DNA from 4 places in the Glutamicibacter sp. 363 genome. Region 1 is predicted to be linked to each of the others. Evidence: riboswitches for the same ligand, from Rfam matches in the RefSeq annotation. Region 1 holds a riboswitch; each other region holds the start of a gene.
What was found. Region 1 has a riboswitch for S-adenosylmethionine ahead of ACT3UA_RS01880 (flavin reductase family protein). Riboswitches for the same ligand answer to the same signal wherever they lie in the genome.

Region 2: linked by a shared signal. The riboswitch ahead of ACT3UA_RS14970 (O-acetylhomoserine aminocarboxypropyltransferase/cysteine synthase family protein) and the one ahead of ACT3UA_RS01880 (flavin reductase family protein) in region 1 are both predicted to bind S-adenosylmethionine.
Region 3: linked by a shared signal. The riboswitch ahead of ACT3UA_RS04790 (O-acetylhomoserine aminocarboxypropyltransferase/cysteine synthase family protein) and the one ahead of ACT3UA_RS01880 (flavin reductase family protein) in region 1 are both predicted to bind S-adenosylmethionine.
Region 4: linked by a shared signal. The riboswitch ahead of ACT3UA_RS15065 (ABC transporter substrate-binding protein) and the one ahead of ACT3UA_RS01880 (flavin reductase family protein) in region 1 are both predicted to bind S-adenosylmethionine.

What each region holds. Positions count from the first base shown of each region.
Region 1 is NZ_JBQSYR010000002.1:69,186-76,281, forward strand. Features, by position in the region: gene dnaB (replicative DNA helicase) at 1-144, opposite strand, end outside; gene ACT3UA_RS01880 (flavin reductase family protein) at 799-1,299, opposite strand; SAM riboswitch class IV at 1,406-1,522, opposite strand; gene ACT3UA_RS01885 (PQQ-dependent sugar dehydrogenase) at 1,756-2,877, shown strand; gene ACT3UA_RS01890 (AMP-binding protein) at 3,017-4,627, shown strand; gene ACT3UA_RS01895 (dihydrofolate reductase family protein) at 4,711-5,289, shown strand; gene ACT3UA_RS01900 (SPW repeat domain-containing protein) at 5,496-5,867, shown strand; gene ACT3UA_RS01905 (TetR/AcrR family transcriptional regulator) at 5,972-6,595, shown strand; gene ACT3UA_RS01910 (acetyl-CoA hydrolase/transferase family protein) at 6,661-7,096, opposite strand, start outside.
Region 2 is NZ_JBQSYR010000026.1:13,985-21,080, forward strand. Features, by position in the region: gene ACT3UA_RS14950 (PTS fructose transporter subunit IIABC) at 1-906, opposite strand, end outside; gene ACT3UA_RS14955 (1-phosphofructokinase family hexose kinase) at 909-1,886, opposite strand; gene ACT3UA_RS14960 (DeoR/GlpR family DNA-binding transcription regulator) at 1,883-2,659, opposite strand; gene ACT3UA_RS14965 (CoA-binding protein) at 2,862-3,356, opposite strand; gene ACT3UA_RS14970 (O-acetylhomoserine aminocarboxypropyltransferase/cysteine synthase family protein) at 3,356-4,723, opposite strand; SAM riboswitch class I at 4,809-4,903, opposite strand; gene ACT3UA_RS14975 (histidine phosphatase family protein) at 4,942-5,580, shown strand; gene ACT3UA_RS14980 (RNA polymerase sigma factor) at 5,740-6,240, shown strand; gene ACT3UA_RS14985 (methylated-DNA--[protein]-cysteine S-methyltransferase) at 6,237-6,866, shown strand.
Region 3 is NZ_JBQSYR010000005.1:132,093-139,188, reverse strand. Features, by position in the region: gene ACT3UA_RS04800 (HNH endonuclease signature motif containing protein) at 1-1,677, opposite strand, end outside; gene ACT3UA_RS04795 (cystathionine gamma-synthase) at 1,698-2,918, opposite strand; gene ACT3UA_RS04790 (O-acetylhomoserine aminocarboxypropyltransferase/cysteine synthase family protein) at 2,915-4,225, opposite strand; SAM riboswitch class I at 4,346-4,436, opposite strand; gene ACT3UA_RS04785 (LysR family transcriptional regulator) at 4,675-5,616, opposite strand; gene ACT3UA_RS04780 (DUF1852 domain-containing protein) at 5,739-6,731, shown strand; gene ACT3UA_RS04775 (methionine synthase) at 6,749-7,096, shown strand, end outside.
Region 4 is NZ_JBQSYR010000026.1:39,230-46,325, reverse strand. Features, by position in the region: gene ACT3UA_RS15085 (acyl-CoA dehydrogenase family protein) at 1-32, opposite strand, end outside; gene ACT3UA_RS15080 (ABC transporter ATP-binding protein) at 83-1,705, opposite strand; gene ACT3UA_RS15075 (ABC transporter permease) at 1,744-2,634, opposite strand; gene ACT3UA_RS15070 (ABC transporter permease) at 2,650-3,606, opposite strand; gene ACT3UA_RS15065 (ABC transporter substrate-binding protein) at 3,618-5,258, opposite strand; SAM riboswitch class I at 5,381-5,471, opposite strand; gene ACT3UA_RS15060 (MetQ/NlpA family ABC transporter substrate-binding protein) at 5,788-6,699, opposite strand; gene ACT3UA_RS15055 (methionine ABC transporter permease) at 6,725-7,096, opposite strand, start outside.

The sequences.
Region 1 (7,096 bases):
TCCGCGCAGCGCCTCGACCACGTCGGCGATCGCATCCTTCGACAGCATCATGCCGCCAAGAACCGACATTTCGGCAGGAATATCCTGCGGCGGGGTGCGACCCGCTTCCGAACCCTGACTCTCGTAGACCGGCTCCGCGCTCATAACTGACACTTCCATCCCCTATTGACCCTCTGGGAAATACCCTTGTGCCATGATGGCAACACTCAAGCATGTCACCGCCAACCGACGTTATCGTGTCGGCGGTACCTGTGGATATATCAGTCCCAAAGCCAACAGTAGGTCTCTTATCCATAGCCGCAAACTCTGTTATCCACAAGATCTGTGGATAATCCCCCTCTAGCTGTGGATGACCCTGTGTGCGACTTGGGGAGAAGCTTGTGGATTACCCCACTTAAGTTGCGCTAATGACTATCTGACTTGGAGTTTGTTGTTTGCACACCTGTGGATAGAAAGTTAATTTCTTTGTAGAGTCAACCTTCGCAAATGACGTTATCCACAGCATAACTCGCGGGATTCCGGTGTTTTCAACCTGCTGCAACGACTTATCAACGTACCATCCACAGAGGTGTGGATAGTTTTGTGGAAAGAATCTTCGTGAAGAACGCGGTAGTCACCGCTCCAAAAAGCTACTGAAACGTAACTTCGAGGCGAGTAATCCACAATTCGATGCAGAGCACCCCTCTGCGGTCATATGAACTTAACGCGCCCGCGCGGTCCGAGCCCGCCGGGCCAGTTAAACGACTGCGCGCCACATGTCAGCGAAAATGACAGGTGGCGCGAAGCGACGACAACTATTTAGACGAGTTCCGGGACTGGTAACGAGTGAAATCGTGAATCATGGAAAATCGACGGTAAATGCTCGGCGACCTTATGGCCATGGACCTGCAACAGGATGACCCAATGGTCTCCGGCCTCAACCTCACTGTAGATCGTCGTGTCGAGCCACAGCGTTGAGTCATGGATGAACAACGAGCCGTCGTCGCTGGTGTGGGTGTCCACCCCGCGGAATCGATCTCCGCTCTTGGAAGCGATCTGCCCGCAGACCCCTTCATTGCGCTCGCTGAGCACCGAAACGCCGATTCGATTTGCGTCCCGCAGCTTCGGCCAAGTGTTCGAGGTTTTCTGCACGGCAAACATCACCAACGCCGGTTCCAAGGAAACCCCTACGGTGAATGAGGAAGCGACGATTCCCGTCTTTTCCCCGTTGACTTCGGCGCACAGAGTGGCAATTCCCGATGGGTGCTGGGCGAAAACCTTGCGCAGCGTCAGTGCGTCAAGTTCCTGATTCAAAGACATGCCTTGACTTCCTTTGCTTCATGCCCACCGGTACGGCGACGGTCGGCGGCAGGCTAAAGCAGCTTTGACTTGCTCTTACCCGCCGTCGAAGGTTTAACGCCTCGATGTGCGGTACTTGTATCGTGCGGTGTTGCGCGACACCGAATCTTCACCTGGAGCACCCCGCTACCGTATAGAGGGTTGCCGGCCAGCTAGCCAGGGCCTTTAGCTGACGCTCATGATTCTGATTAAAACGATATTGGCCTAAGCTCCCGCGCGTCAAACAAATTGCTTCGCAAATCGAAATATTCAACCCAAAATTCGATGAGCCACAAGTATTCGAGGGTCCATTGGAAATTTATTCAATCACCGGAGGGTTCGGATGCGGCTGCGCGGCCCGCTGATACCGCTCCCCTTCGGTGCGATACGAAGCGCCCAGCCTCTTGCATAGCGAACGGATCTTGCTAGCCTGAAACCATGCGGCCTCGAATAGCTGGTAATCCGAAGATCACCGTTTTCCTTGGGATTCTCGCCTGCGCCGCGATGCTCACCGGATGCGCCTCCGAAGCACCGCGCTCCCCCGGCCCCACGTCAAGCAGCAGCGCAGTCGATACCAAGTCGCCCGAACCGCGAAGTATCGCAGCCGAGCTAGCCGCCCCCTGGTCCATGGCCTTCGCCGAAAATACGCTGATCGTTTCGGAACGCGATTCGGGGCGGATCGTGGAAATAGATTCAGCGGGCAAAACCAGGCAGATCATCCGCCTGGACGACGTGGTCCATGGTGGCGAAGGCGGACTGCTTGGGCTGGCCTATCAACAGCCCTACCTTTTCGCATACTCCACCGCAGAAGACGGCAATCGCATCCAGCGATTCGAGCTTTCCGGCGAAAGCGGTGCGCTCGCGCTGAGTCAACCGCGGACGATCCTGTCCGAATTGCCATCGGCAGGAATCCACAACGGGGGGCGTCTAGCCATCGGCCCGGATTCGATGCTCTATGCGACCGTGGGAGACGCTGGAAATGAAGCCTCGGCTCAGGATCTGGAAAGTCTAGGCGGAAAGATTCTGCGGCTGACCATTCAGGGCGAGATCCCCGACGACAACCCATTCCCCGGTTCGCCGGTATTCAGTGTCGGCCATCGCAATCCACAGGGTATCGCTTGGGCTCCCGACGGAACCATGTATGCCAGCGAGTTTGGGCAGAACCGCTGGGATGAATTGAACATTATCGAGCCCGGAGCCAACTACGGCTGGCCGGCGTACGAAGGCATTGCGGAAGATCCCGAATACCGCGACCCGATCCAGCAATGGAGCACGCAGTCCGCGAGCCCCAGCGGCATCGCCATCCACGACGGGGTCCTCTACATCGCCAACCTGCGCGGGGAGCGCCTGCGAGCCGTCGAGCTGAGCGCGCCCGACGATTCCACCGAGCTCCTCGTAGGTGACCACGGGCGCCTGAGAGACGTGAAGGCCAGTGAGACCGGCGAGCTCTGGGTGCTGACGAACAACACCGACGGTCGCGGCACCCCGCATGCGGGTGACGACAGGATTCTCGGCATCTCTCCAGAGGCGCTCCTCGACCGAACTGTCACCCGGCGCTGAATTTCGGCCACTGAACGAATTGATACCGCGTTTCTTGGATTGAACCTGAGGTTCATGCCACCATGAAGGTCGCAAGTGTTTCAGCTCACATACGTATGCTGAAGGAAACCACGGATACGAATCGAAGGATATCGCACACATGGTCTTGACTCAGGCTAACCACTCGGAACTCACACCCCTGCGATTCCTGCAGCGTTCGGCCGAGGTATATGCGTCGAAGACCGCGGTGATCCACGGGACCCGCAGCTACAGCTACGCCGAATTCGAGCGGCGAGTGCAACGCTTCGCCCAGGTCATCAAGGCCCGGATCGCGCCCGGGGACCGCGTCGCGGTGCTGGCGCCGAATACTCCCGAGATGCTCATGGCCCACTACGCGGTACCGCTGGCCGGGGGCGTGCTGATCGCACTGAACACCCGGCTCTCGGCACACGAACTGCGCTACATCATGGATCATTCCGAGTCTAAGCTGCTCTTCGCCGATACCGAACTGTTGGCGAATACCTCCACCCTGCGCTCCGAGATCCCGACCTTGGAAGCGTTGATCGAGATCACCGATGACCAATATGCCGGAGCGCGACCGGCGGTCGCCGTGGACGCGGTGCTCTCCGAGCTGCTGGACGCGGCCGGCGAGGAACGCCTGAGCTACGAGGTGGCAGATGAGCGCGCCCCGATCACGTTGAACTACACCTCGGGCACCACCGGCAAGCCCAAGGGCGTGCTGTACTCGCACCGCGGCAGCTACCTGAACTCGCTGAGCGAGGCCCACCACCAGGGCTTCACCGCAAAGACCCGCTATCTGTGGACCCTGCCGATGTTCCACTGCAACGGCTGGTGCACCCCCTGGGCGGTCACCGCCGCGGGCGGCACGCACCTCTGCTTGCGCGGGGTGCGCGAGGAGGCGGTGTGGGACGCCATTGAGAATCTTTGCGCCACGCATCTGTGCGGAGCCCCGACGGTCTGCTCGATCATTGCCGACGCTACGCGCGCCCACGCCCTGAGCGATCCGCTGCGCATCACCACCGCCGGCGCCCCGCCGTCCCCGGCGATCATCGCGAAGCTGCAGAAACTGGGCATCGAGGTGGTCCACGTATATGGGCTCACCGAGGTCTATGGCCCCTACACCATCTGCGAATACCAGGATGACTGGGAGCAGCTGGATGCGGACGCACGAGCCGCAATGCTCTCCCGCCAAGGCGTGGGCATGCTGACCGCCGAGAGCGCACGCATTGTCGACGAGCACATGGTGGACGTTCCCGCCGATGGGCAAACCATGGGTGAGATCGTCCTGCGCGGCAACAACGTGATGATTGGCTATTACCGCGATGCGGCAGCCACCGAGCAGGCCTTCTCCGGCGGCTACTTCCATACCGGCGATCTGGGAGTGATGCACCCGGACGGCTACATCCAGGTGCGTGACCGCGCCAAGGACATCATCATTTCAGGTGGCGAGAACATCTCCACCATTGAGGTCGAACAGGCTCTCGCCGCGCACCCGCAGGTGCTGGATCTTGCGGTGGTGGGCGTCCCCGACGACAAATGGGGCGAGCGTCCGGTCGCCTATGTCATTCGCACCACCGGTTCGAGCCTGGACGAGGCGACGCTGATCAATTTTGCCCGCGAACGGCTGGCTGGGTTCAAGGTGCCACGCACCATCGTGTTCCCGCAGGATCTGCCGCGCACCTCTACCGGCAAGGTGCAAAAGAACGTGCTGCGCAATCGAAGCCTTGCCGCGCATCGGGAGAACGCATGATCTGATGCCTGCCTTGGGTTCCCCCGCGCACCTGCGAGGCGTAAGGTGAGGTGCACTTAGCGCAGATTTCACGGGGAGTTCCCATGGCAGCGACATATACCTTCGACATCTTCTCCAGCCTCGACGGGTTCGGCAGCGCCACCGGAAATTGGGGCGGCTACTGGGGCAAACAGGGCCCGGAGCTGCTCGCTCGGCGGCTCGAGCACTACGCGCCACCCTGCCGGATGGTCTTCGGCGCGAACACCTATCGGCTCTTCGCCCAGTTCTGGGCCGAGGCGGAGAAATATACGGATGTTGATGACCCCTGGGGCGAGGCCATGCACGAGCAGCCTGCCACCGTTATTTCCAACTCTCTCGCCGGCCCGCTGGACTGGCCCGACGCGGTCATCGCACGCGGCGATGCCCTTGCGGTAGTTCCGCGGCTGAAAGCCGAGTCGCCGGTGCCGCTGCGCTCCCACGGTTCGCTGTCCATGAACCGTTCGCTGTTGGCAGCCGGCCTGGTCGACTATATCCAGGTCACCATCTTCCCGGTGCTCACCGGATTGACCGGGCAATCACCGATCTTCGAGGGGGCCGAGGACTTCGACCTGGAACTCGTAGAGTCCCGACTGCTCGATGGCCGGACACAAGAGCTCATCTATCGCCCGAGCCTGCATCACTAGCGCCGGCGCACCGGCTACAAGCGACCGTTGGCTACCGGAAATACGGCCGTCAGCTGGCTGGTCGCGCAACGGCATGCGCGGCCAGGATCGGCTCTCCAGCCGCAGTCCGGTACCCCGGATAAACTATTGACCGGGCGGTCAATCAATCATAAATTGGAAATTGACTCCCAAAGGGAGCACTCCGACCTCTGGGAAGGTGACTTTCAATGAAGAAGTGGACTCGGTGGCAAGATTGGGTTGTCGTGGTGGCTGGCGCCTACGCCGCGCTGTCGACAACATGGGTCACGGGCACCACGATGTCCATGAACCTGATGGTGGGCCTTGGCGCCCTGATGGTCGTTGTCGGCATATGGAGTGTCGCCATGCCACGGCTGGTCAGCCTGGAGTGGATTCTGGCCGCGGTCAGCGCACTCTTGGCCGTCGCCCCTTGGCTCGGATCCTATGCAAGCAGCTATGCCACTGCTTCTTGGGTCTCATGGATCTGTGGCGCCGTAGGCCTGGTTGCTTCCCTCTGGGCGATCGCACCGGCGATGCACATGCGCCACGAAACCCATGGCGGTACGCGGGCCGCGCACTGACAACCACCGGCAACACGCAACCGGACGCGTGCGGGACGACGGGCAGAGCCCGCTGAGTCGCACGCGTCGTTCTTGCCCGCAGCTCAACCGCGGAAGGATCCCCCATGCCCCTGCGCAACCCGACCCATGGTGGCAAGCACTCTCCTCGCGCCAAGGACGAAACCGGGGCCTCCGCGCGCACCCGCATTCTGGACGCCGCCGAACAGCTGTTCGCGAAGCAAGGCTTCGATGGGACCCCTACCTCGCATATCGCCAGGGATGCCGGTGTACCCAAAGGGCTCCTGTTCTACTATTTCCCGGCGAAGTCCGCCCTGCTCACCGCCTTGCTGGAGGAACGCCTGCAGGGCACGGAGATCGATTCCGGCGCGCTGGCAGTTCCCGGCGATCCTGCCTCGGGCCTCGTGAAGATCGCCGAACGCTACTGCGCGGAGCAAGCGCGTTCCACGATGCTCCGGGTGGTGCTGTGGCGCGAACAGCATACCCACGACGAGGTGGCAGCCGCCCTGGCGCGTTACCTGCATGATCTCGAGCGGTCCATCGAGCAGGTGCTGAGCTTGAGCGTGACCTGCGCGGTGGATCAGCGATTTCTGCAGGCCGCCGCCCGGCTCTGGGCCAGCTTTCTGGGGGCTCCGCCGCTGCTGGGCGCTGCAACCGGCGGGCAACGCTCCGCCCCGGAACTGCGCCTGGCCGCGGATCTGGTCTGCTCCGGGATGATTTCGGGGCAGTGAACGAGTGCGAGCCCGCGAAAACCCTTGGGTTTTCGCGGGCTCGCTGCACGGTATGCGGCGGACTGCTACCGGGCCAGGCGCATATCCCCGGTCTCGTAGTAGCGCTGGTGCCAGCTCAAGGCCTCGCCCAGCAGGTGCGGGGTGTGCTTGCCGTAGCTTTCGCTCCGGGCCCGGTCGAAGTAGTCCTGGAGCATCGGACGGTACGTGGGGTGCGCGCACTTGTCGATAACCAGCTGGGCGCGCTGCTTCGGTGACAGCCCGCGCAGGTCGGCCAGTCCCTGTTCGGTAATCAGGATCATGGTGTCGTGCTCGGTGTGGTCCACGTGGCTGGCCATGGGCACGATACCCGAGATCTTGCCGCCCTTGGCCATCGAGGGAGACATGAACACCGACAGGTAGCCATTGCGGGCAAAGTCGCCCGAGCCGCCGATTCCGTTCATCACATGGGAGCCGAGCACATTGGTGGAGTTCACGTTGCCGTAGATATCCGCCTCGATCATG
Region 2 (7,096 bases), on a different contig from region 1:
CAGTGCACGCTTCAGGTCGGCGCCGAAGCCTTGCTTGCCGCCGCCCTGTTCGGATTCCGCGGCGGCCGTGCCGGCGGGAACCTTGCGTGCGTTGGGATCGGTGGCCGCGGCGATGGCATCCTGCAAGAGCTTTTCCGGCTCGTCGATGCCGCGTTTGACGGGAACCTGGATCACCGGTTTGCCGGCGAAACGCGAGCGGTCACGCACGTCGACGTCTACCGCGAAGATCACCGCGTCGGCGGCTTCGATAACCGCCGGGTCCAAGGCGGTTGAGCCGGAGGAGCCCTGGGTTTCCACGGCGAAGTCGATGCCGAGCTCCTCGGCGCTTTGCGCCAGCGAGTCGGCCGCCATGTAGGTGTGCGCGATGCCCGTGGGGCAGGCGGTGACCGCAACGATCCTGGAGACCTTCGCGGTAGCAGCCGGCGCTTCGGGCTGCGCGGCAGGCACCGTGGGGCTATCGGAGATCACCGCGGAGACCAGTGCGACGATTTCCTCGTCGCTCTTGGCTTCACGCAGGGCGCCGGTGAAGGTCTTCTTGACCAGTGCGCGGGCCAGCTTGGAGAGCAGCTTCAAATGATCCTTGTCGGCGCCTTCCGGGGCGGCGATGAAGAAGATCAGATCCGCCGGGCCGTCCTTGGCTCCGAAGTCCACCGGGGTGGCCAGGCGCGCCATGGCCAGGGTCGGGATGGTCACGGCCGCCGAACGGCAGTGCGGGATCGCGATGCCCCCGGGGACGCCGGTTGCCGTTTTGGCTTCTCGGGCCAGCGCATGCTCGGCCAAAGCCGAGGCGTCGGTGGCGCGGGAGGCCTGGGCCACCAAATGCGCCAGATGGTTGATGACCTCGGAGGTCGAGGTGCCCAAGTGCGCGTCGAGGGTGACGAGCTGGGTGGTGATCAGGTCGCTCATAGCTATGATCCTTGCCTTGGGGTTAGTGCGAGAACGGTGACGGCGTCCACGGTGAGATCGGATGGTGCGGGAATGGTTGAGCCGGGAAGTGAGGCCGCCGCCGCGCCGTAGGCGATGGCGGAGCCAAGACACTGATCCGGTGCTGCCCCGGAGATGGCCGCTAGCAGGTAGCCTGCCAGCGAAGAGTCTCCGGCGCCCACGGTGCTGCGGGCGGTGATCGGCTGGTGCCAGCCATGCCAGGCGCCCTGGCCCGTTGCCAGCACGGCGCCGTGCGCTCCGAGGGTGGCAAGCACCGCGCCGGCCCCGCGTTCGAGCAGGTCGCGGCAGGTGCTCGCGGTCAGCTCGGCGTCGGCCTCGAGCTGCTCCTCGGTGAGCTGCGAGCCCACCAGTTCGGCCAGTTCCTCGGCATTTGGCTTGATCAGATCCGGGACGTGGCTTGGGCCGTGGGCAAAGAGCTGGCGCAGCGGTTCACCGGAGGTGTCCACGGCGATGTGCGGGCAATTCACCCCGAGCGCATCGCGCAGTGCCGCGGTGAGCTGGGCGTAGAAATCTGCGGGTGCTCCCGGTGGCAGCGAGCCGGCCATCACCACCCATTGGGCTGCGCCAGCGGATTCCAGCACCAGCGCGCTCAGTGCGTTCAGCGCCTCGGCCGTGAGCACCGGACCCGATTCGTTGATCTTCGTGGTGGTGCCGTCCGGGTCGGTGATGGCGATGTTGGTGCGCAAGGGCCCATCGATGGGCAGCGCCTTGAACTCAAGCCCGTCGCCGCGCAGCGCCGCGATCAAGGGGTCATTGGCCGCTCCGGGGAGCAATGCCAGGCTCTGGGCACCGGCGATCGAGATCGCCCGGGAAACATTGACTCCCTTGCCGGCGGCTTGGGTGTGGCTTCTGGCCGCGCGCTGGACCGCTCCGTGGGCCAGCGGATCCAGCAGCTCGATGGTCTTGTCCAGGGCCGGGTTGCAGGTCAGGGTGATAATCATGCGACCACTACCTCTACCTCGGCTAGTTCCAGGGCGCGGGACAGCTCGGCTTCCGGGGCGTGATCGGTGACGATCGTGTCCACCTGGTCCAGCCGCGCGAAGCGGACCAGGGTTTCCTGCTCGAATTTCGAGGAATCCACCAGGAGGACCACCCGGCGGGCGCTGGCGACCAGCGCCGTTTTGACGGCGGCTTCCAACGGGTCCGGGGTGCTCAGCCCGAAGCCGGCATGCAGGCCGTTGGTTCCGATAAAAGCAATGTCTGCGCGGTAGTTCGCGTATTCCTGTGCGGTGCGCGCCCCGCTGCTGGCGCCGGTGATTCCGCGAACTCGTCCGCCAATCATTTCCAAGGCAATCTGCGGGCTTTGCATCAGCGCGGTGGCGATCGGCAGCGCGTGGGTGATCACCACGAGCCCCGACCCTGCATTGGTTTTCACCATGCGTTCGGCGAGAATCTCGGTGGTGGTTCCCGCATCGAGAATGACCGAGGCATCGGAGACCGGGAGCAGGCTCAGCGCGCGCTGGGCAATCCGGGCCTTGGCCTCGGCGTGGATGGCAGTGCGGGCTACATAGCTTTCCTCGCGGGTGCTCGCCTCGCTGGCCGCGACCGCACCGCCGTGCACCCGGCGCAAGAGGTTCTCTGATTCCATCTGGGCCAGATCGCGGCGGACCGTTTCGGCGGTGATCTCGAAGCGCTGGGCCAGCTGAGCGACGGTTACTTTCCCGGCATTCGCCAACTGATCAGTGATTAGCCGGTGTCTTTCCTCGGCAAACATCTGCGCCTCCATGAAGTCATGATCTACAACACACGAATCTGTGTTTCCATGACTTTATGCCCGTTTGCGTGGGGTAGTCAAGATGAAATCCAAAAATATTGTGGATTAATCTTTGCTTGCGTGGGGTTATCCGTTCAAAAGACAAAAATCGGTGGGTCCTCTCCGCAGAGGGAACCCACCGATCGAGGTATTGAGCCGAGCGCTACGCCAGGATCTGGCGTTTGGAAGAAATGACTCCGGTGTTGAAGCCGGCCAGGCGCAAGCCGCCGTGGAAGCGTGCGTGCTCAATCTTGACGCAGCGATCCATGACCACGTTCAGGCCCGCCGCCTCGCCGCGTGCGGCGACTTCCTCATGCCAGGATCCAAGCTGCAGCCACAGCGTTTTCGCGCCCACCGCCACGGCCTCATCCAGTACGCCGGGAAGGTCATCGTGCTTTCGGAAGACCTCAACCAGATCCGGGGTCTCCGGCAGATCCGCCAGCGACTTGTAGACCGGCTGGCCCAGAATCTCGTCGAGCACCGGGTTGATGAAGTACACCTTGTACTTCGAGGAGGACAGCAGGTAGGTGGCGACGAAATAGCTCGCACGCGAGGGCTTATTCGAGGCGCCAACAATGGCGATGACCTTTGTATCGCGCAGGATCTGCAGGCGTTCGGCCGCGCCGGGCGCCTGCCAGGTGCGTTCTTCGATGCTCATTAGTTCGCTCCCTTCGAAGCGGCTGGCACGGCGCAGGCGGCGCCGTCATAGGTGGGAGTGTCGAGCTGTTCGTCCGCGGTGGCTGCCTGCGAGGCGCTCAGCGCCTGATCAAGGTCCCAGATGATGTCTTCGACGTCCTCCAGGCCAACCGACAAGCGGATCAGGTCCTCCGGAACGCCGGCGGCAATCATCTGCGCGGCGCTCAGCTGCTGGTGCGTGGTGGAGCCCGGGTGCAGCACCAAGGTGCGCGCATCGCCGATATTCGCCAGGTGGCTGGCCAGCTGCAACGCCTCGATGAACTTGGTGCCGGCCGCACGCCCACCCTTCACGCCGAAGCTGAAGACCGAGCCGACGCCCAGGGGAAGCAATTCGGTGGCCCGCTCATGCTGTGGGTGGGATTCCAGGCCCGCGTAGTTCACATAGCCGACGCGGTCATCGGCTTCGAGCCACGCGGCGATCTGCTTCGCGTTGGCCAAGTGGTTGTCCATGCGCTGCGGCAGCGTCTCCAAACCCTGCAGCAGCTGGAAGGCCGACTGGGCCGGCAGGGAGGGACCGAAGTCGCGCAGCTGCTCGCTGCGCAGCTTGGTCAGGAAGCCGTACTCGCCGAAGTTATCCCACCAGGACACGTTGCCGTAGCTCGGCACCGGTTCGGTCATAGTGGGGAACTTGCCGTTGCCCCAGTTGAAGGTGCCGGCCTCGATGACCACACCACCCAAGGTGGTGCCGTGGCCGCCGATGAACTTGGTCGCCGAGTGGATCACGATGTCCGCACCGTGCTCGATAGGGCGCAGCAGGTACGGCGGGGTCAGCGTGGAGTCGACCACCAGCGGCAGGTTGTGCCGGTGCGCCACCTCGGCCAGGCCCTTCAGGTCTGCAATGTCGCCGGAGGGGTTCGCCACGATCTCGGTGTAGACGGCCTTGGTGTTTTCCTGGATGGCAGCCTCAAAGTCGGCCGCCTCGTTGGAATCGACGAAGGTGGTGTTGATGCCGAAGCGGCGCAGGGAGACGTCCAGCTGGGTGATGGTGCCGCCGTAGAGCTTGGAAGAGGCCACGATGTGGTCTCCGGCCTGTGCCAGCGCCGCGAAGGTGACGAACTCGGCTGCCATGCCGGAGCCGGTGGCTACCGCGCCGATGCCCCCTTCGAGGGAGGCCATGCGCTCCTCGAAAGCCGCCACGGTCGGATTGCCGATGCGCGAATAGATGTTGCCGTATTTCTGCAGGGCGAACAGGTTCGCCGCATCATCGGTGTCTTTGAAGACGAATGAGGTGCTCTGGTAGATCGGCACGGCGCGTGCGCCATGCTCGGCATCGGGGGTGCCGCCTGCGTGTAGCGCGCGGGTGCGGAATCCAAACTTGTGGTCGGCCATGGTGGCTTACGACTCCTTGTCGACTGGGTCTTCGGCAGGAATCCCGGGTCAATGTCGCATAACCCCTGGAGTCCAGTGGAAAGCAGCTCCATCGGTTCTGGCGGTAGCACCTGATCCACCGGCTGTGGCAGGTTGCTGCGGCGTCATCAAACCAGATCTCTCGGCCGCTCGGGATGGTTAAGTAATAGTCTGTCAATATGTCCTGGGATGACCCAACAATGAGTCCTAAGGTTGCGAAGGTTGAAGCGCAGACTGATTCGGGTGCGGCGCCGCGGTTACCCTATGCTCGAATTATGGACACCGCGCTAGCACTGGTACGACACGGGCAGACCGACTGGAATCTTGCGGGTCGGCTCCAGGGCCGCACGGACATCGAGCTGAACGAGACCGGCCGCGAACAGGCGCGCGCGGCCGGGCGAGCGCTCATGGGGGAGGGGTGGGATCTGGTGCTCGCCTCCCCGCTGTCCCGCGCCCAGGAGACCGCCGCGCTCATCGCCGCGGAACTCGGCGTCGACACCGGTGCCCCGGTTGCTCACGCGGTTGAACGCGGCTTCGGTCCGCTCGAAGGGCGGGTCATGATCGAAGTGACCGAGCGGGAAGCGGCTGCGCTGGCGGGGCAAGCCGAGAGCCGTGAACTGGTGCTGCAGCGGATGCTGCTCGCCTTGACCGAACTGATTCAGGCAAACCCCGGCCGCCGCATGCTGGTGGTCAGCCATGGGGCCGCCATGCGCATCACCCGCGACGCGCTCGCCGGGACCCGCGCCGAGCGGGGAGTGGAAAATGGAGAAGTCATTCCGGTCAGCCTTGCCCGGCTCGCCGAACTCGTTCAGGAACACGATCTTGCGGACGCCCGCTAGGCTCGTTTGCCACCCAGTGATTATCCGGCACCGGGCCGGTACTGCTTAAGCACCGCTAGGCAGCCGCGGAGAATCTTTCTCGAAGAAAAATCCCCACGAAACCTCACAAAACATCGCGGCGGTACGTTTACATGGTGAAAGCACCGAACCAGGAGCAGCATGAAACAGCCATTCGAACGCATCGTCCAGGCCCACGGGCTGAGCGTCCTTCGGGTTTGCCGCGCCCTGCTCGATGAGCACCGCGCGCAGGATGCCTGGTCCGAAACGTTTCTCTCCGCGCTGAAGGCGTACCCGGAGCTGGATGAGGAGGCGAATGTCCAGGCGTGGCTGGTGCGCATCGCCCATCGCAAGGCCATCGATGAGCTCCGCCGGCACAAACCAGAACTCAGCCAAGCAGAGGTCCAGCCAGCCACTCGGGCATCGTCCGAGACCAGCGCGGAGGACCACGTGGCAAACATGGAGCTGTGGCAGGCAGTGAAGCTGCTGCCACAAAAGCAGCGGCTGGTCGTGGCCTACCGTTATCTGGGTGGGCTCGGCTATGCCCAAATCGCCGAGATTCTCTCCGGCAGCGCGGATGCTGCCCGGCGTGCTTCAGCCGACGGAATCAAGAACCTGCGAACCCACCTGTCGCAGGATCAACTACCAGGAGGCGACCGATGAACACGCAAACTCCAGACTCCAACCCGACCTCATCCGAGGCGCAGCTGCTGCGCGAGCTCCATACGCGCCTGGAGCGTAGCGCGGGGGAGCAGCAGTTGATCGATATCGCCTATCGGGTAGTGGATTCGCCCATCGGGCGGCTGCTTATGGCCTGCACGGAGGTGGGGCTGGTTCGGGTCGCCTTCGAAAGCGAGGGGCATGAATCGATCCTCGATATCCTGTCCGGCAAAGTGGGTGCGCGGATCTTGCGCGCGCCAGCAAAACTGGACAATGTCGCCTGGCAGCTCGAAGAGTACTTTGCCGGGGACCGGCAGGAATTCGAAGTGCCCTTGGACCTGCGCCTCTCGACCGAATTCCGCAGGCAAGTCCAGCTGGAACTGAGCCAGATAGGCTACGGCGAAACCTGGAGCTATGCCCGGATGGCCGAAAGGCTCGGCAAGCCCAAGGCGGTGCGCGCGGTTGGATCGGCCTGCGCCACCAATCCGCTGCCTATCGTCCTGCCCTGCCACCGGGTCCTGCGCACCGATGGTTCGCTCGGCGGCTATCTGGGTGGGCTGGAGACCAAGACCTACCTGCTCCGGATGGAAAATCCGGATCGTTCAGAACAAGCCCCGGTCCTTTTCTAGCCCGAGCCACGGAGCTAAGCCGCACAGACCTGGGGATGGTGCTCGGGGAGCGCTTGATAGCTCGGTAACGCAATGAACTATTCATCCGCGAACTCCGCGGCAAAGTGCCTCCACCTCGGGGCCCGCCCCACATGTTTTCTACCGCCGTTCTGCCCGCGTACTGGTGGCGTATTCCAATCGCTGCCTGCCCGGTTCATGTTAGTGTTGAAGCATGCCCTTTTTGGTTTCGT
Region 3 (7,096 bases), on a different contig from region 1:
GGATTCCACATCCGTGGCTCCGCCCTTCTCCCAGGCGTCCAGATGATCCAGCTCGCACCGCTCGGCGGGCATGCTGCATCCAGGATAGGCGCACCCCCGATAGGCGGCGCGTATCGCCCGGCCCTGAGCCTTGGAAAACAACCGCTGGGTGCGTCCCAAGTCCAATGGCAGGCTCTTGCCGTTGAGCACCAACGGGTACACTCCCGCGTTGCATAACGCCGCCCGGGTTTCGCCTGCCGACAACTCGATGCCCGAGGAGGTTACGGCGAAATCCTTGCCGCGCTCGCGCATCTTCTCGTAGTCCAAGATGATGCTCACCTGCGGGGCGACCAGTCCCGGCCGCTTCCCCTTCGAACCACCCGAACCGGTGCGGTCGGCCATCAGCAGCGCCATGAAGCCGATCAGATACCGGCGTTCGGGCCGCAGCTCTTCCCACGGCGCCTGCGCCTCAGGGCCGGCACGGGCAAGATCTGGCGGGTCAACCGCGGAATCGGGAAGGTCCTCGGCATCGCGGCTCTGCGCCACCGGGGTCGAGAACCGCGGCGCATCGGTGCCCGGGAGCGCCGGCGCTGCAGGACAGCCGCCGGGCAGATCCGCTGGGCGGCTTTCGGCTTCCGCCGCCGGAGCCGCCGGTTCTTCATCCTGGGCTGCGCTGCCGCGCTCCACGGCGTTGCCTGGCTCGTCGTTTTCCGCGGGCTCGGTGGCGTCGTTGCCGGGCTCGGCATGCGCTGGGCGGTTTTCGACGTTCTCGGCATCCGCGTCGCCTTTGGCCCAGCCGGGCATCGAATCCGAGTCGTCCCACGCGCTGCCTGGCTCCCCGGTCAGCTCGGCATCCAAATCCTTCAACGCCTCCCGGTTGCCCGCGATCGTCTTCGGATTGTTCAGCGCCTGCTGGAACGCTTCGATCTGCGCCGCCTGCGCAGGCAGCACGCGCAGCAAGTACTCCACCAGCCCGTTGCGCACCCCGAGCTTGAAAAAGCCGATGTCCGCCAGCAGCGCCTTCATCGGCCGCTTCCCGGCCTTCACCTGCGCGACCAGATCCGCCACATGCTTGCGCGCGGTTTCCGGTTCGTTCTTGATAAAGCTCACCGCTTCGGCCTGCAGCCGCGCTTTGGCGGCCTCGCCCTCGGCTCCTTGGCCCAGATCGTTGCGGGCCGCGTGGATCTTCTTCGCCGTCCCCACGACCAGGCGCGGATCTGCGGCGGGATCGGCGAACTGCTCTGCCAATTGCGGCAGCCAGGGGTCGAGGCGTTGCCCGGCTTCGTCGACCCCGGCGATCAGGCAATCGGCCTGCACCAGGCGTTCCCGCGCGGTGGTTGCGGGCACGCCCAGCCAGCCGTGCAGCAACTCCGCGGTCGCCTTGAACTGCGTCCGGCCGGTGGTGGTCTGCCCGTGCAGTGCGTCGAGCTCTTCGGGTGCCGTCTGCGAGCCGGCGTCGGAAATCTTCTGGAGGGACTGCTGGTCCAGCTTGTGCGCTCCGCTGCGGCGCAGCGCGTCGGCCGCATGGATCTGCGCGTGGGCCACGGCCGCGGCGGCCCGCTCGGTGAGCCAGGCGAAGTAGGCGGCGTGCCCCGGGGCGGGCGTCTCGGCGGCGATGGCCTGCGTCGCGGCGGTCATCAGCGCCAGGCCCCGGGCCAGCTGGCCCAGGGCCTCTGCGGTGCTGCGGGAGTTGTCCATGGCCCCAGTGTGCGCGGTGGTTAAAGCTGCAGTGCGGGTTCTCTCGCCGGCTGTGGACAAGTGGTGCGTGCCGGGCCGGCGGCGTTACGCGCGGCGGCCAACCCGCGGGAAAGATCCGCGATGAGGTCCTCGGGTTCCTCGATGCCCACCGAAAGGCGGACCAGGTTGGCCGGGATTTCCAGCTCGGTGCCGATCAGCGAGGCATGGGTCATTTCGCGCGGGTAGCAGACCAGGGATTCCACCCCGCCCAGGGAGACCGAGAGCTGGAAGTACTCCATGGATTCGGCGAATGCGCGCGCGGCGGGTTCGTCGGTGAGCTGCAACGAGACGATGCCGCCAAAACCCCGCTGCTGACGCGCCGCAAGCTCATGGCCGGGATGGGATTCCAACCCGGGGTAATAGACCCGCGTCACCTCAGGCTGGCTATCAAGCCAGCGTGCCAGCTTAGCTGCGGAGGCGCAGTGGCGTTCCATGCGCAATCCCAAGGTCTTCAGGCCGCGTGCGGCCAGGTAGGAATCCTGCGGGCCGGCCACCGCGCCGCCGGCGAATTGCTGGAAGCCGACGGCTTCGGCCAGCGCCTGGCCACGGAAGAGGTGATCGGCGACGATCACCGCGCCGCCGAGCACATCCGAGTGTCCCCCGATGTACTTGGTGGTGGAGTGGACCACCGCGTGGGCCCCGAAGTCCAAAGGCCGCTGCAGGTAGGGAGTGGCGAAGGTGTTGTCCACTACCAGCAGGGCGCCGTGCTCGCGGGCGATGTCCGCCCAGCCGGCAAGATCGGCGATGCCCAGCAGCGGGTTGGAGGGAGTCTCCACCCAAAGCAGCGCGGTGTTCGGGCGCACCGCTGCGCGCACCGAGTCCAGGTTGGTGATATCCACCGCAGAAGAGGTGATGCCCCATTTGCTGTGCAATTTGGAGATCAGCCGGTTGGTGCCGCCGTAGCCGTCGGCGCCAAGGACGATGTGATCGCCGGGTTCGAGGACCGCACGCAGCAGTGCGTCTTCGGCGGCGATGCCCGAGGCGAAGGCGAACCCCGCGGCTCCGCCTTCCAGGGCGGTGAGCTGCGCTTCGAAGCCATCGCGGGTCGGGTTCGAGCCGCGGGAGTATTCGTGCCCGGAGCGCAAGACGTTGATTCCGTCCTGGATGAACGTGCTGGTTTGGTAGATCGGTGGGACCACGGCTCCGGTGTGCGGGTCTTTATGCTGGCCGGCGTGTACGGCGAGGGTGTTGAAGCCGCTCATGATGCTCCTTGGGTTTGCGGGGCCAGGGCCCGGTTTAGTGCGCCGTCCAGCGCTTGGGTGAGGTCGGCGAGCAGATCGGCGGGGTCTTCAAGCCCCACCGAAATGCGCAGGGTGGAGGTGTTCAGGCCCGCGGCGAGAAGTTGCTCCGCGGAGAGCCGGCAGTGCGTCATGGTGGCCGGGTGGGCGACCATGGTGCGGGTATCGCCCACATTTGCGGCCAGGGAAATCAGCTGCAGCCCGTCGATCACCGGGGACACCAGCGAGGGGTGGGCCAGTTCGATGGCCAGCACGCAACCGGTGCCCTTGGGCGTGAGCTTTTTGGCCAGCTCGTGGCTCGGGTGGGCCGGCAGCGAAGGGTGGTGGATGGCCGCAATGCCCGGGTGATCTGCAAGTTCCTGGATCAGGGTGCTCACGCTGCGCTGCACGTGTGCGGCACGTACCGGCAAGGTTTCGATGCCGGTCAGAATGCCTTGGGCGCTGGCCGGGGCCAAGGCCGGCCCCAGGTCGTGCAGGAATTTGGAGCGGACCAGCATGGCGTAGGCGGCCGATCCGTGGCGTTCAAGCAGCGAGGCATTGTTCAGCCGCACTCGCGGGGCGGCGATTTGCGGCCAGCGGGTGGAATCCGAGAAATCGAACTTCCCCGAGTCCACGACCACGCCGCCGAGCACCGAGCCGTGTCCGGCTAGCCCCTTGGTGGCCGAGTGCACCACAATGTCGGCGCCAAAATCCAGCGGGCGAATATTCAGCGGGGTGGCCAGCGTATTGTCGACGACCACCGGAATGTTGTGCTCGTGCCCGATCGCCGAGATAGCGGGCAGGTCCGCCACGGTGCACAGCGGGTTGGAGACGGACTCCAGGAAGAACGCCCGGGTGTCTTCTTCGATGGCCCCGGCCCAAGCTGCGGGGTCGGCCTGGTCGACAAAGCTGACCCGGATGCCGAAGTCGGAAAAGGTGTCGGTGAACAGGTCCACGGTGCCGCCGTACAGCGAGGAGGAAACCACGATGTGCTTAGGACCCTGGGTCAGGGCAAGCAGCGAGAGCGCAACGGCCGACTGCCCCGAGGCGGTGGCTACCGCTTGGGCTCCGCCTTCAAGGGCGGCCACCCGCTGTTCCAGGATGGCCACGGTGGGGTTGCCGGTGCGTGAATAGGTGAAGCCGGACTGGCGCAACGCGAATTTTTCGATCGCTTCTGCGTGCGATTCGAACTGGTACGCTGCGCAATTGTGCAGTGGCGGCAGCATCGGGCGGAAATCTCCGCTCGGACGATACCCTGCATGGACCGCGTCGGTTCCTTGGCGTTGGCTCATAGCTCCTTCTCGTTTCTGATCCACGAGAGAGTGCACCGAACACCCGGCGACATACCGCCCCTCGGCCGACCTGAGGCCACAACGGTACGAAGCATGGCGCCTTATGGCACGTTCGGAACTGCTCCATCGTTCCTGGCATTAGCACCTTTCGGTTTCCCGATGGTTGCTGCGACGTCTACGAGCCAGATCTCTCGGTCGCTCTTGATGGGTTGTTGTTCTTCCATGGTTGGACATCGGCATCCGGCGGCGCAAACGACGCCCACACCCGCGCTTCATACAGGGGCACCTGGCTTCACATCCCGCGCCAGTCCCGTAATGGGGCCCGGCCCGCAGTCCCTTTGTGACGCGCGGCAACCGCCAGAATCCTTGAAGAGCCAGGGTTTTGCGCAACTATTATGTCGCCGGCGGTCCGCCAAATGACACGGTGTTACGTCTTGGGGCCCGGGGATTCAGTCCAGGAGCTCAACTCCGAAGCTTGAGACGACCGAGCGCACCTCGTCCAGATAGCGCCGCGCTTGCTCGGTCAGCGGAATCGCTGCATGGTCGATCCAGCCGATCTCGATGCGCTCATCGACATCCAGCGGGATGGCGACGATGGACGGGTCCAGCTCGTCGCTGATGATGCCCGTGGAGATGGTGTACCCGCCCAGGCCGATCATCAGGTTGAAAATCGTCGCGCGGTCCGAAACCTGGATTTCGCGCTTGCTGGAGCTGGTGGAGAGCACTTCCTCGGCGAAGTAGAACGAGTTGTTCGCACCCTGGTCGAAGGTCAAGCGCGGCAGGTCTTCGAGTTCCTCGAGCGTCACCCGCGCCCGGGAGGCCAGCGGGTTGCTGCGCGAAATGAAGATGTGCGGATCGGCGAGGAACAGGGGGTGGAATACGAGCCGGGACTCGCGCAGCAGCTTGTCGATGACCTTCCGGTTGAAGTCGTTGCGATAGAGGATGCCGATGTCGCTGCGCAGGGTGCGCACGTCCTCGATGATCTGTTCGGTGCGGGTCTCGCGCAGCGAGAATTGATATTCCTCGGCCCCGCTGGCCTGAACCATCCTGACAAACGCATCCACCGAGAAGGAATAGTGCTGCGTGGAGACGCCGAGCAGGCGACGGACCGAGGGACGCCCGAGGTAGCGATGCTCAAGCAGCTCCACCTGCTCCAGAACCTGCCGGGCATAACCAAGGAATTCTGCTCCCTCGGCGGTGAGCGTCACTCCCCTGGCCGAGCGGACCAGCAAGGTGCGTCCCACGCGGGCTTCGAGCTCCTTCATCGCCGCCGACATGCTCGGCTGTGCGACGTAAATTAGGTCAGCCGCCGCGGAGATCGACCCCTCGCTGGCGACCGCAATGAAATAGCGCAACTGCTGCAGTGTCAAACCACTCGTCCCCTGAACCATAGTGCGAGTCTATACGAATCCATAGTTATATCGAGTTACCTGATATCCTCGATCTCACTGCATGATGGACGCATCGACTTACTTTCGGCCGGCCCAGGCCACTGAGCACCAGATAGGCCACCATGGCAGACGCGTTCACCTTCAGCATCAGCACCACCAAATTCGACGAAGACTACACCCCCTGTGCGAGCTCACGAGTCACGACAAACTTCGCCAACCTGGCCCGCGGGGAAAACCGCCAGGAGAACCTGCGCAACGCTCTGACGATGATCAACCGCCGCTTTAATTCCCTGGCTCACTGGGACAATCCTCAGGGCGATCGTTATGAACTCGAGCTGGAGATCATCTCCGCCAATGTGCACTTCGACTCGGCGAACGCAGCGGAGCAGTTCCCGCTGCTTGAAGTCTTAGACACCACCATCGTGGACCGAGCCACCAGCACCCGCAGCCACGGCATGGTGGGCAATAATTTCTCTTCCTATGTGCGCGATTACGACTTCAGCGTGGTGCTTCCGGCGGCCGGCAACGGCTCCGGTGCCCCTAAATTGCCTGAAGATTTTGGCGAACTTCATGGCCAGCTCTTCCAGCACTTCCTGGATTCGCAGGCTTATCGTCAGCGCTTTGCGCAACTACCCGTGGTCTGCATCAGCGTCTCCACTTCCAAAACCTACTACCGCACGGGCAACAGCCACCCGGTCCTCGGCTTGGAATACCAGCAGGATGAGAACTCCCTGACCGATGCGTACTTCGGCAAGATGGGGCTGCGCGTGCGCTATTTCATGCCACCGGGCGCCGTCGCTCCGCTGGCGTTCTACTTCCGTGGCGACTTGCTCAACGATTACACCAATCTGCAGCTGATCAGCACCATCGCCACCATGGAGACCTTCCAGAAGATCTACCGCCCCGAGATTTACAACGCAAGCTCCGCTGCACCGGCCGTCTATCGCCCAAGCTTGGGGGCACAGGATTTCGCCCCGACCAGGATCTCCTACGACCGCGAAGAGCGCACCCGGCTCGGCGCAGTGCAGGGCAAGTACACCGCGGAGCACTTCATCACCCCGAACCGCGAATTGCTGGACCAGTGGGCCGCCACTTGCCCCGCTCCCGTCGCCTGAGAACCGAAAGACACACGATGACATCAAAGCTACTTCCCACCTCCATTGTCGGCAGCCTGCCCAAGCCTTCCTGGCTGGCGAAGCCCGAAACCCTCTGGTCTGATTGGAAGCTGGAAGGCGCGCAGCTGCGCGAAGGCAAGCAGGACGCCATGCGCGCAGCGGTGCTGGAGCAGACCCGGCGCGGCATCGACATCATCAGCGACGGCGAGCAGACCCGCCAGCACTTCGTCACCACCTTCATCGAGCACCTGACCGGGGTCGATTTTGAAAAGCGCGAAACGGTGCGCATCCGCAACCGCTACGACGCGAGCGTGCCGACCGTGGTCGGTGCGGTGCGGCGTGAGAAGCCGGTGTTCGTTGAGGAC
Region 4 (7,096 bases), on a different contig from region 1:
GGGCTCAGGGTTTGGCTGAGGTCAATGCTCATGTGCTTCTCATTCCTTTTCACTGGAAATCTGTCTGGGATGATTCTGCCGTTCAGGCGCTGCGCAGGTGCTCGAATTCGCGCAGCACCGCGCCGGGGTTCGCCGCGAGCAGGGTGCGCGTGTATTCATGGCGGGGGTTGGAGAACACCTGCTCGACGGTTCCGGTTTCCACCAGTTCGCCGCGGCGCATCACGCCCACCCGGTGGCTGATCCGTTCGACCACGTGCAGGTCATGGGAGATGAACAGGTAGGTCAATTGCTGTTCGGTCTGGAGCCGATCGAGCAAGTTGAGGATTTGTTCCTGGGTGAGCACATCGAGCGCGCTCAATGCTTCGTCGAGGACCAGGATCTTCGCGCCGCTGGCCAGGGCGCGGGCGATGGCCACGCGTTGGCGCTGGCCCCCGGAAAGTTCCGGCGAGCGCTTGCCGGCCAGTTCCGGGGCGAGATTCACCTGCGCCATCAGCTCGCTCGTGCGTGCTTCGCGCCAGGCGGCATCGCCAAGCTTGTAGTTGCGCATCGGCTCTTGGATGACCGAACGGACCGATTGGCGGGGGTCCAGAGCCGAGTCGGGGTTCTGGTAAACCAGTTGCGCCTCGCGCCACAACGCATAGCGCTGCTTGCCGCCGATTGAGCTGATGTCCTGGCCGTTCACCTCGACGCTGCCCTGGCTTGCGCCAAGCAGCCCCATGATGATTTTGGCAGTCGTCGACTTTCCTGATCCCGACTCTCCAACCAGCGAGAAGGTTGTGCCGCGAGCCACCTCGAAGCTGACCTGCTGGACCGCCTGATGTGCCTTGGAGCCCTGGCCGAACTCCTTGCCGAGGTCCGTCACGCGAATCGCCACGTCGCTGATTTCGGCCGTGTCTCGGCGCTGGTTGGTGGCGTACGCCTGATCGAGCAGGGCCTTGGTGTAGTCATTGGTGCTGCTGGCAATCAGCTCGCGGACCGAACGGTCTTCGAGCACCTCGCCACCGTTCATCACCAGCACCCGGTCGGCAATGTCGGTAGCTACGGCGAGGTCGTGGGTGACGAACAGGACGGTGGTCCCCTTCTGCCGGGCCAGGGACACGAAGACTTCAAGCACCGTGCGCTGCACGGTGACATCCAGTGCGCTGGTTGGCTCGTCGGCGATCAGCAGCTGCGGATTCAGCGCGAAGGCGATGGCGATCAGCACGCGTTGCTTCAGCCCGCCGGATAGCTCGTGCGGGTACTGGCTCAGGCGTTGCTCCGCCCGGTCGATCCCGACGCTGCCGAGCAGTTCGATGGCTTTTTCACGCCACCGGTTCTTGGGCACCGAACGGGTCGGGTGCAGGCGGAACACCTCGATGAGCTGCGAGCCGATGGTCTTCACCGGGTCAAGCGAGGCGCCCGGGTCCTGCGGGACCAGCCCGATACCGGCGCCCCGGATATCGCGCCATTGACGCAAGCTCAGCGCGGTGACTTCGGTGCCGCCAAAGCGGATGCTGCCGGTGGTGCTGGCGTCCTGGGGAAGCAGCCCGATCAGCGCCTTGGTCAGCGTCGATTTCCCCGAACCCGATTCGCCAACGATTGCCACGATCTGCCCGGCCGGGATTTCGAGGTTGATCCCCTGCGCGGCGAGGGTGCCTTGGGCGTACCGCACCGAAAGATCCTCGATGCGCACGACCGGGTTGGTGCCGGTGTTCTTGGTAGTCATAATCTGATCCCTTCACAAATTTGGGTACCCGGTGCCGGTTAGAAGCGGAATGCCTTGTTGATTGCGCGGCCGAGCACGGCGGTGAGCATCACTGCCGCGACGATCACCAGCCCCGGCAGGGTGGTCAGCCACCAGGCGACGGTGAGGTATTGGCGGCCTTCGGAGATCAGCAGCCCCCATTCGGGTGTTGGCGGCGGCGAGCCGAACCCCAGGAAACCAAGCCCGGAGATCGCCAGGATCGCCGCCCCCAGGTCGACCGCCAAGAGGGCGAGCACCGGGCCGATCACATGCGGGATGATATGGCGGCGCAGCACGGTGAGGTAGCCGCCACCGCTCATCAGCGCCGCCTGCACGAAGTCGCGCGAACGTACGCGCAGCACCTCGGTGCGGACAAGCCGTGCGAAGGCCGCGATCGAGGCGATGCCCACGCCGAGCCCCAGCGAGAATGGACCGGGTTCGGTCGCGGTGACCAGGATCAGCGCGATCAGGAAGGCCGGCACCGCCAGCACCACGTCGACGAACCGCATCGCGACCGAGTCGGCGAAACGGCCGGCGGTGGCGGCGAGCAGACCCAGCAGGCTGCCCACCACGCTGCCGATCAGGCAGGCCAGCCCGGCGGTCAGCAGCGTCTGGCTGGTGCCGTGGACCACCCGGGCATAGACGTCGCGCCCCAGGTGGTCGGTTCCGAAGGGATGAGCCAGCGACGGTTCCGCGAGCTTCTGCTGCGGCACCCCGGTGAGCGGGTCCTGTCCGGTGAACAGCCCCGGCAATACCGCCCAGGCGAGCAGGAGCGCCAGCGGGAGGAGCACCCACCAGTTCCGCAACCAGCCAAGCAGCGTGGTTCTGGGCGTGGCGCCATGCTCCGGTTGGAGCGCGCTGCCAGGGGCCAGCTCCACGGCCGGGTTGCCTCGTTCGGTCAAAAGACTCATGATCGGTTCCTTTCCCTAGGCCGCCAGCGCGCGAGGCGAACCGGCGTGGGAGGTGATGATGCGTGGATCAAGCTTCGGGTGGATCAGGTCGACGAGCAGATTTACCGCGGTGAAGGCGGCGGCGGTGAGCAGCACCAGTCCCTGCACCAGCGGGATGTCCTGCACCGTGACCGCCTGCAGTACCAGCTGGCCCAGGCCGGCGCGGGCAAAAACCGTCTCGGTGATGACGGAACCGGCGAGCAGCGTGCCGATGGTGATCCCGGCAATGGATAGCGCCGCCGGTGCGGCGTTTTTCAGCGTGTGCCGGTAGAAGATCCACGCCTCGCTGGCGCCCTTGGCCCGCAAGACGTCGACGAAGGGCTGGGTGTTCACCTCGTGCACGCTCTTGATCAGCACCTGGGTGATGGGTGCGCTGAGGTGGATGGCCAGAACGAGGATCGGCACCGCCAGCGAGAGGAACGAGCCGTCCGGGAACAGCGACATCACCCCGAGCTGCACCGCGAGCACCTGAAGCAGCACCAGTCCGAGCCAGAACACCGGGATGGAAATCATCAGCGGTGGCAGATTCAGCAGGGCGTTGCGGACCCGGGTGCGGCGCGACAGGCTGGCGGCGGCGGTCAGCGCGACCGCCAGCACCAGCGCCAGGGCAAAGGCGCTCCCGGCGAGCACCAGTGTGGAGCCGATGACCTCGCCGATACGGGTGGACACCGCCGAGCCGGAGGACAGGGAATAGCCCAGATCCCCGGTCAGCAGCGCACCGAGCTGGGTGAAGTACTGCACGATCAGCGGCTGGTCATAGCCGTAGTAGGCCTTCATCTGCGCGATCGTTGCCGGATCCGCGGACGAGTCGGCGGAGAGGAAGATCGTGACCGGGTCGTTCGGCAGGGCCTGCACCGCGAGGAAGACCGCGGTGTAGGCCAGCAGGATCACCAGCAGTGCCTGACCGATGCGTTGAGCGATGTATCCACCCATGATGAGTTCCTTTAGCCGTTGCTCTTCCAGGCGCCCTGGAAGATTGGTGCGGTGCCGGAGGTGAAGTCGATGTGCGCGTCCTTGTTGGCGCCGTACACCTGCACTTCGTCCCACAACACGAGGGTCAGTGCCTTGTCCAGTACCAGCGCGCGCTGCTCCTCGCCGACGAGCTTCAGATGCTCTTCTTCGGTGGTCGCCGCCTGCTCGCGGGTGAACAATTCGTTCAGTTCCTTGTCGGCGTTCAACGTCTGGTTATTTGTCGCCGGCGCGTAGACCGGCCCCAGGCCGCCGTAGGCGAACTGGCGGGTTCCGAAGAATTCGATCTGGTCATCGACCATGGCGTTGGTCAAAAATGAATTGTCCGCAGCACGGTTGACCAGCTGCACTCCGATCTCCCGCCATTGCTGTTCGATCAGCTCGAAGGCTGGCTTGATGACCACGGAGTTATTCGAGCTGGCCACCGTGATTTCAAGCTTCTTGCCGTCCTTCTCACGGATCCCGTCCGCGCCAACGCTCCAGCCGGCTTCTTCAAGCAAGGCCTTGGACTTCTCCGGGTCATAGCCGAGCTCGGCAGACAGGTCCACGAAGCCCGGTGCCTGGTGGTTGAGGATCGAACCTGCGAGCACGTAGCTGTCCGAGAGGACCGTGTCCTTCAGCGCCTGGCGGTCGATTCCCGCCTGCAACGCCTGGCGCACCTTGGTCTCGGCCAGCTTGCCCGAACCGATTCGAATCGCGGCATGGTTGGTCGTCAGGTCCACGCCCTGGGCGGCGAAGATCTGCCCGCCTCCGGCGCTGAGCACCTCTTCGTCAACGGGCTGCAGTCCGCGGACCAAATCGACCTGGCCGGACTGCGCCGCGCCGGCCCGGTGGGCAACTTCTGGCAGGTACTTGACGACCAGCTTTTCAAGGTACGCGTCGCCCTGGTTTGCTGCGGTTTCCGGGGCCCAGGCGTAGTCATCGCGGCTGGTGAAGACGACCTCTTCATCTGGCTTTTCGGATTCGAAGACGAACGGTCCGGAACCGACGATCTGCGATATTGCGGTTTGCCCTGCATTGTCCAGTTCCAGGGTGCCCGGGGATACCAGCCCGGCGGTCACCGAGGAGGTGGAGCGCAGGAAATTCGCATCCGGGCGTTTCAAGGTCACCTTGACCTGGTCCTCGCCGACGACCGCGGAGCCCTTGTAGGCTGAAAAGTCGACGTTCGGTTGAATCTGCGCGGATTTCACGCCTAAGCCCAGCGCGTCCAGATTTTCCTTGACTGCTTCGGCATCCAGGGCCGTGCCGTCCGAGAAGGTGACGCCATCACGAATGGTGAAGGTGAATTCGGTCTGTGCCTCATTGGCGGTGAACTCGGAGGCGATCCAGCCTACGAGCTTGCCGGACTCGGTATCAAAATAGGTCAACCGGTCCAGCACCGAGTTCAGCACATTCGCCTTCTCGTAGAAGCGAGCGGCCTGGGTCTGCCAGTTGTTGATCGGGGTTACCTCGGCAAAGGTGAAGGTTCCGCCCGCTACCGGCGTGCCTGCTTCCGCGGAAGCTGCCGGCTCGGAGCTCCCCCCGGTGGATGCGCTGTTGCCGCCGCAGGCGGTCAGCGAAAGACCTAGAACTGCGAGTAGTGCCGCGGCCTTCAGGCTCAGTGGTGTGTTGCGCATTTTCTGGTGTTCCTCTCGGTAAGTTCCCGAGGATTACGCCGAAATCCCGATCCTGCCGCGGTATTGCGGGGCGGGAAGAAGGCAGACTTCTCCCCTGTGCGGACCGTTGCGAAATCTAGCAATCTCCATCGGTCCTGGCCTTAGCACCGCTCCCTGCCGGGATGGTTGCTGCAACGTCAACGAGCCAGGTCTCTCGGTCGCTCTGGATGGTTATCATTCGGTGTCTTTGCCGAACAATTTAAGTCTGCGCGCGCAGGTGCGGTGTGACCAACCATGACGTTATATGCGCGTCACGAAGTCATCCCAATACACACTTTGGGACTAATACAAGCCCTGAAGCCGGTCACTAATCGTCATAAGTCAGTTCGTGACGCTGCTGAAAAGATTTCCTTGACAGCAGTATCCCCGGCCCCGCGTGATCAAGGGTGGATTTGCTCGCTCGCCAACGAAACATTCGGGATAAAAGCGAACGGCCAGCCCGAACCTCTCTGGTTCAGGCTGGCCGTTCGCATAGTTCCAGTGAGCGGCCCTACTCGGCGGATACCGGAGTCAGCACTCCTTGGACCAACGGATCCTCGGTGTTCTTCAGGTATTCCTGCAGTCTTGGATCGGAGAACACCTCGATTAGCTTGGCTGCATCGGCAGTTTTGGAGAACTCGGTGCCGAAGATCAGCTTGGAGGCGAAGGTTCTAGGCGGTTCCGGGAACAGGATTCCCTTGTCGCGGCCGACCTTTCCGGCATCGAACTGCGACACGTATCCGATGGCTGCATCCACATCGTCTAGCATGCGCGGCATGGCGAGGAGGTCTGCTTCCTTCAGCTCGAAGCCGCGCGGGTTGTCAACCACGTCGGCCATCTTCGCGGTACGCGGCTCGATGCCGGGATTCAGGCCGAGCAGTCCCTCGCGCTCCAGGAGCCAGAGCGCTTGCCCCTGGTTGGCGACGTCGTTAGGCAGGAGCAGCGTCGACCCCTCGGGGAGAACCTCGACCGATTCGTAGCGGGTGGAATACAGACCGAAGCCCCATTGGTACAGTTCAACGGTTGGCGTCAATTCCACGCCGGCGGCTTCTGCCGATTGCCGCATGTACCACTCATGTTCAAAGATGGTCGCGTCGAACTGCCCTTCGGCCACGGCGCGGTTCGCCTGGATTGGATCCTGAAGCCCAATGGGTTCTATCTCGATTCCATAATCCGGCGCGATGGTCTCGGCCACGAATTTCAGGATCTTCTCTTCCCCGGCCATTGCCGGTTCAAAATGGACCTTGAAATTCGTTTTGCCGGGCTCGGTGGACGCGAGCGCTGGAGCGGACTTTTGCTGAACCAGCAACGCGCCAAGGACGAGCGCCACAATGGTCGCGCATGCCGCGATGGTCCAAGGCAGTTTCGCGGTGTTTTTACGCAGAGTGAAGCCATGGTCATGGCCTTTGGGTGAAGTCGTCATGTTCTTCTCGTTTGTTCTAGGGCGCTTAGGGGCGGGCCAGCGCGCGGGCGATGCGATCGCCGAGGAATTGGACTGCTTGCACGGTCAGAATGAGCGCAAGGATCGTGGCAAGCATGACATTCATGTCGAACCGCTGATAGCCGTAGGTGACCGCCAGATAGCCGATGCCGCCGGCCCCGATGGTTCCCGCGATGGCCGAATACTCGACCATCGAGATGGTGTTCAGCGTGACGGCGGAGGCCAGGGCGGGCAGCGCCTCACGGATCTGGGTTGCCCCGATGATTTGCAGCGGCGATCCACCGGTCACCAGCCCGACGGCCAGGTTCTCCTTAGGCAGATCATTGAGCGCGTTCTGCACGAGCCGCGCGAAGAAGGGAATGCCCGCAATGGTCATCGG